DNA from 2 places in the Kitasatospora sp. NPDC001225 genome. Region 1 is predicted to be linked to the other one. Evidence: predicted binding sites of a transcription regulator. Region 1 holds the regulator's gene; the other holds the start of a gene.
The links. The regulator HspR, encoded in region 1, represses chaperone genes until heat shock. The targets are predictions, from matches to a motif close to TTGAGNNNNNNNNNCTCAA.
Positions count from the first base shown of each region.

Region 2: the regulator HspR is predicted to act here: its motif matches at 1,098-1,116, upstream of lon (endopeptidase La).

Region 1 is NZ_JBSFJC010000001.1:120,343-123,716, reverse strand. Features, by position in the region: gene grpE (nucleotide exchange factor GrpE) at 1-546, shown strand, start outside; gene dnaJ (molecular chaperone DnaJ) at 693-1,856, shown strand; gene ACWDCZ_RS00530 (heat shock protein transcriptional repressor HspR) at 1,864-2,394, shown strand; gene ACWDCZ_RS00525 (helix-turn-helix transcriptional regulator) at 2,558-3,374, shown strand, end outside.
Region 2 is NZ_JBSFJC010000005.1:54,098-57,471, reverse strand. Features, by position in the region: gene lon (endopeptidase La) at 1-1,075, opposite strand, end outside; gene ACWDCZ_RS02745 (rhomboid-like protein) at 1,304-2,071, opposite strand; gene ACWDCZ_RS02740 (response regulator transcription factor) at 2,633-3,370, shown strand.

The DNA of each region.
Region 1 (3,374 bases):
GAGGAGGCCGCCGCGGCCGGCAGCGGGGAGTCCGGTTCGGAGGGTCTCGCCGCCGCCAAGCGCGAGCTCGCCGAGCGCACCGGTGACCTGCAGCGCCTCCAGGCCGAGTACCAGAACTACCGCAAGCGGGTCGAGCGCGACCGGCTGACCGTCCGCGAGATCGCCGTCTCCAACATCCTGGAGTCGCTGATCCCGGTCCTGGACGACATCGGCCGCGCCCGCGAGCACGGCGAGGTCACCGGCGGCTTCAAGTCCGTCGCCGAGTCGCTGGAGACGGTCGTCGCCAAGCTGGGCCTGCAGCAGTTCGGCAAGGAGGGCGAGCCCTTCGACCCGACCATGCACGAGGCGCTGATGCACAGCTACTCCTCGGACGTCACCGAGGACACCTGTGTCCAGGTCCTCCAGCCCGGCTACCGCATCGGCGAGCGGATCATCCGCCCGGCGATGGTGGCCGTCGCCGAGCCCCAGCCCGGCAGCCAGGCGTCCACGGACGCCGAGGCCAAGTCCGCCGACGCGGACAAGTCCGACGGTGGCTCGGACAGCTGACAACCTGTGACGGGTGACAACCAGTGCGCTGCGGAGTCGTACGCCGGCCAGTACGGCGGCCGGCTCCGCAGCGCGCTGTCAGCAGTCGTGCTCGCAGCCGCTGTTGACAGCTCAGTGACGATGGACATCGGGAGGTGGCGTACGCCATGAGTGGCAAGGACTTTGTCGAGAAGGACTACTACAAGGTCCTCGGCGTGCCCAAGGACGCCACCGCCACCGAGATCAAGAAGACCTACCGCAAGCTCGCGCGCGAGTTCCACCCCGACGCCAACAAGGGTGACGCCAAGGCCGAGGAGCGGTTCAAGGACATCTCCGAGGCGTACGACGTCCTCTCCGACGAGAAGCGCCGCAAGGAGTACGACGAGGCCCGCAGCCTCTTCGCCAACGGCGGCTTCCGGGCCGGCGGCGGCCCCGGCGGCACCGGCAGCTACAGCTTCGACTTCGGCGACCTCTTCAGCGGCAGCCAGGGCGGCGCCGGCAGCGGGGGCGGCATCGGCGACGTCTTCGGCGGCCTCTTCAACCGCGGCGGCACCCGGCAGGCCCAGCCCCGGCGCGGCGCCGACGTCGAGACCGAGGTGACGCTCTCCTTCGAGGAGGCGGTGGACGGCGCGACCGTCCCGCTGCGGATGACCAGCCAGGCCCCCTGCCGCAGCTGCAACGGCACCGGCGCCAAGACCGGCACCACCCCGCGGGTCTGCCCGACCTGCGTCGGCGCGGGCACCGTCAGCCGCGGCCAGGGCGCCTTCGCGCTCTCCGAGCCGTGCAAGGACTGCCGCGGCCGAGGCATGATCGTCGACGACCCGTGCACCGACTGCCACGGCAGCGGCCGGGCCAGCTCGGCCCGCACCATGCAGGTCCGCATCCCGGCCGGCGTCCAGGCCGACCAGCGCATCCGGCTCAAGGGCAAGGGCGCACAGGGCGAGCGCGGCGGACAGCCCGGCGACCTCTACGTCACCGTGCACGTCGACCCCCACCCCGTCTTCGGCCGCAAGGGCGACAACCTCACCGTCACCGTGCCGGTCACCTTCCCCGAGGCCACGCTCGGCGCCACCATCGAGGTGCCCACGCTGAACGGCCCCGCCGTGAAGCTCAAGCTGCCCCCGGGCAGCGCCAACGGCCTCACCATGCGCGCCCGCGGCAAGGGCGCCACCCGCAAGGACGGCACCCGCGGCGACCTCCTCGTCACCGTCGAGGTCGTGGTGCCGCAGCACGTCACCGGCGACGCGCTGAACGCCCTCGAGCAGTACCGCGAGGCCACCGCCTCCGACGATCCGCGCGCCGCCCTCTTCCGGGCGGCGAAGGGAGCGTGACGACCAGATGTCCCCGATGAACCCGATCGACCCCGACACCCCGATCGGCCCCGGCCTCGGCGAAGGCCTGCCCGGCACCGGCCCCCGCCGCACCCGCCGCGCCGCCACCGCCCCGCCGGCGTACGTCCTCACCGAGGACACCCCGGTGTACGTCATCTCCGTGGCCGCCGAACTGTCCGGCCTGCACCCGCAGACCCTGCGCCAGTACGACCGCCTCGGCCTGGTCTGCCCCGACCGCACCGCCGGCCGCGGCCGCCGCTACTCCGCACGCGACATCCAGCAGCTGCGCGAGGTCCAGCGGCTCTCCCAGGACGAGGGCATCAACCTGGCGGGCATCAAGCGGATCATCGAGCTGGAGAACCAGGTCACCGCCCTCCAGTCCCGCGTCACGGAACTGGTCGACTCCCTGGAAGGCGCCGCCACCGCCCTCCAACAGCGCGAGGCCGCCGTCCACGCCTCCTACCGCCGCGACCTCGTCCCGTACCAGCCCCCCACCCCGCAGTCCAGCGCCCTCGTCGTCTGGCGCCCCAAGCGCTGACCGGGCACCCACCGGCCGCCGGCCCCTCCTCTCGGGGGGTGCCGGCGGCTGCCGTGTGGTGAGAGAGTGACACCCTGACAAACTGACCGAACGGTCGCACGGTCGACGTGCCGCAGGATTCGCAGCCTAGACTTCAGGGCCGACAGATCCTGAACAGCCCCGGATGGACGGCAAGGAGCCGAAGATGAGTGGACGGGCTCAACTCGGTCCCACCGCGGGTGGGACTCCCGCTCTGTCACCCGAGGCCCGGGCCCTCTACCTGGAGATCGTCAGGGCCGGCGGGCGGGTTTCCTCGGAATCCAGGTGCCACCAGCCCAACACGCTCACCGAACTCCTGGAGATCGGGCTGCTGATGCCCGATGCCGACGAACGCAGCGACTTGGTCGCCGTCGATCCAGCACAACTCTCGGCACGACTGAGCGGTACTTGGCAGCGCCAGGCCCTCGACCTCCTGTCCCGGGCGGTTTCCCTTCCGGTTGAACTCCAGGAGCTTTCCCAGGAATTCCATGCGCCGGAAAAGAGCAGTGGCGCGATCGAATACGTCCAGGGCAAGGTTCTGATAAACCAGAGAATCGACCAACTCATGGCGGCGGGGGTCGAAGAAGCTCTTGCCCTGCAACCGGGCGGACCACGCCCGCCCGAACTGCTGGCCTCGATGATCGAACGCGACCTCGATGCACTGAACAGTGGCACGGCCATGCGCACCATCTACCACGCCAGCACGCGCTACCACCAACCCACCAGGGACTACGTGGCCAGACTTGCGAAGGCCGGTGGGCAGTTCCGCACGCTGGACGAGCCGTACACGCGACTCATCGTCATCAACCGGCGGGCAGCTGTCATACCGGTGGCCGACGACATGACGCTGGCAGCATTCATCTTCGAACCGGTGATCGCCAATTATCTGGCAGAGGAAGTATTCGAACCAAGCTGGAACAGGGCTCTCGAATTCGACGGCAACCGCGCTGTTCCCCAGCAAG
Region 2 (3,374 bases), on a different contig from region 1:
CCGCTCCCCCGCGGCGGCCGCCGATCAGCCCAAGGCCCTGGTCGGCCCGGCGCTTGCGGACGGCCAGGTACTCGACGATCCGCTCCTTCACGTCGGCCAGGCCGGCGTGGTCGGCGTCCAGCACCGCGCGGGCGCCGGCGATGTCGTACGCGTCCTCGGTGCGCTCGTTCCAGGGCAGCTCCAGGACGGTGTCCAGCCAGGTGCGGATCCAGGAGCCCTCGGGCGACTGCTCGGAGGAGCGCTCCAGCTTGTCGACCTCCTTGAGCGCGGCCTCGCGGACCTTCTCCGGCAGGTCGGCGGCCTCGACCCGGGCGCGGTAGTCGCCCTCCTCGTCGGCCGGGTCGCCGTTCAGCTCGGCCAGCTCCTTGCGGACGGCCTCCAGCTGGCGGCGGAGCAGGAACTCCTTCTGCTGCTTGGCCACGCCCTCCTCGACGTCCTTGCGGATGGTGTCGTTGACCTCCTCCTCGGCGAGGTGGTCGCGCAGCAGGGCGAGCGCGTACTCCAGGCGGGCGACCTGGTCGGCCTCCAGCAGCACCTTGAGCTTCTGCTCGGCGGTGGCGAAGGGCGCGTAGCCGATGTTGTCGGCGAGCTCGCCGACGCCCTCGATCTGCGCCACCCGGTCGACGATCTGCCAGGCGCCGCGCCTGCGCAGCCACTGGGTGGACAGCGCCTTGTACTCCTTGACCAGCTCGGCGGCCCGGCCGGCCACCGGGGTGCCCACCGAGGACTCCGTGAACGGCGTGGTCTCCACCCAGAGGGCGGCGCCGGGGCCGGTGGTGCCGACCCCGATCCGGACCCGGCGCACGGCGCGCACCAGCGCGGCCGGCTCCCCGTCGGCCAGCCGGCCGACCTGCTCCACGGTGGCCAGCGTGCCGGCCGCCGCGTACGAGCCGTCCACCCGCGGGACCAGCAGGACCTGCGGCTTGCCGGCGCCGGTGGCGGCGGCCCGGGCGGCCTCGACGGCGGCGCGCACCTCGGTGTCCTTCAGGTCCAGCGGGACGACCATGCCCGGCAGGACGACCTCGTCGTCGAGCGGCAGCACGGGCAGGGTGAGCGGTGTGGACGTCGATGCCATGATCTCTCCCCAGTCAGTGAACTTGAGTCGACCTGACTAAGGCTTCACGAGCGCCGGATGTTCCCGGCCCCCTGTTCGCCGTGAGCGAACAGGAATCGGCGGGGAAAGCGCGGCACCCGACTTCGTCAAAAGAGCACCGGACACGCCTCGAAAAGTCCCGACGGGGAGCCCCGCGAGTCCAGGGAGGTCCGACCGGGCGACGGCGCAGACGCGCCTAACGCACAGGCGTCAGCGCGCCGCACGCACCCGCGCGGGCGCAGCGCCCGCGGCCGTCGCGGCGGCCGGGCGCGGCCGGGGCGGGCGCCGCTCGGCCCGGCGCAGCCAGCGCCACAGCGCGACCCCGGTCAGCACCGCGGCCGGGTGCCCCACCCCGGTGATCACGTCCTTGTCGGTGGCGATCTGCTCGGCGATCATCAGCCCGGCGCCGCCCAGCGCGAGCAGCCGCCCGCGCCAGGAGAGCAGCCCGGCCACCGCGCCCAGGCAGGCGAGCACGCCGTAGCTGACCCCGATGTCCAGGTAGTCCATCGCCTCCGGCGCCATCCGCCCGGTCTCCACCGCGGTGATCACCACGCCCTGGGAGAGCAGCGTCGCCGCGACATGCCCGGCCGCGAACACCGCCGCGGCCCGGGCCGGGCCGACCCTGCGCTCCAGCGGGGCGAGGGTGAGGGCGAATCCCCACAGGTACGGCATCCACACCTCGCCGGCCACCCAGAACCCGCTCAGCACAAGGGCGCGCAAAGGATGCTGGAGCAGGTTGTGGCCGTCCGAACTGGAGGCCTCCTGCAGACGCTGGACGAGTTCCGGATCGGCGAGCCGGGCGAAGGTCGTGGTGGCTCCCACGACGGCGAGGTACCCGAGCGTGAAGGGCGTTCTCCGGGGCGTCGGCACCCGTTCCAGCAGCCATTCCAGGACGCCGGTGCGCAGCCCGAGGCGGAGCATTCCGTACGGCGCCCCCGCACTCCCGTACCCGTCGGCACCCCGCCCGAGTCCCGCCATGCCGCCTCCGCTCCACGCCGCAGCCACCGGCTCCCCGCCGGATGCCCAACGTACCGGCGCGCGCCGCGGATTCCGCCCGGCCGGGCGCTCACGTGGCCACGGTACGTCGAGGTTCTGAGAGGCACCTGAAAGAAGCCCGTGAAGACCGTCGCCGTAGCGGACCGCCGGATTCCCGACATTGGTCCAGACCTTCTCCCCATAAACGGGGCACCAGGGCCTCTGACCGGCGACTTGGCGTCAACTGCACTGCATACGTACCGTTACGCAGAGAAAATTCGACGGGTAAGGTATCGGCCCGTGCCCACTCGTGCAGTGGGTCCGAGGGCGGCCCGACAGCCGGCCCACGGGCCGGAAACGTCCGGTCCACCTGCCGGGAAGCATCCGCTGTCCGTACGCTGCGAAGTGCGCGGGAGAAGTGGGCGGCCGACCATCCGTCCTCGGCTCCCGATCGCGCGACGGGACGGCGGACCCGGCACAGTCCACGACGGAACAAGACTACGAGCGGAGCCCCGCCATCCCCACAGGTGGCCGGCCCGCAGCCCTGGGGGCGGTGGCGTGACCGTGACAGAGATTCAGCAGGACAACCACAACGCCGGCGGCACTGTGAGCAGCCAGCGCAGAGTCCTGGTGGTGGAGGACGAGCCCACGATCGCCGAGTCGATCGCCGCCCGGCTGGGCGCCGAGGGCTTCAAGGTCGCCGTGGCCCACGACGGCCCCGGCGCGGTCGACGGCTTCCACACCTGGCAGCCGGACCTGGTGGTCCTCGACATCATGCTGCCCGGCTTCGACGGCCTGGAGGTGTGCCGCCGGATCCAGGCCCAGCGCCCGGTGCCGGTGCTGATGCTGACCGCCCGCGACGACGAGACGGACCTGCTGGTCGGCCTCGGCGTCGGCGCGGACGACTACATGACCAAGCCGTTCTCGATGCGCGAACTGGCCGCCCGCGTCAACGTCCTGCTGCGCCGCGTCGAGCGCGCCCAGCAGGCCGCCCGCACGCCCGCGCTGGGCAGCCTGCGGTTCGGCGAGCTGGAGATCGACCACGTGCAGCGCCGGGTCCGACTGGCCTCGGGCGACGTCCACCTGACGCCGACCGAGTTCGACCTGCTCGCCTGCCTGGCCGCCCAGCCGCGCGCCGTGCTCACCCGCGAGCAGCTGCTGGCCGAGGTCTGGGACTGGACCGACGCCTCCGGCACCCGCACGGTGGACAGCCATGTCAAGGCGCTGCGCCGGAAGATCGGCGCCAGCTGGATCCGCACCGTCCACGGTGTCGGATACGCGCTGGAGGCCCCGCTCTCCTAGGGCC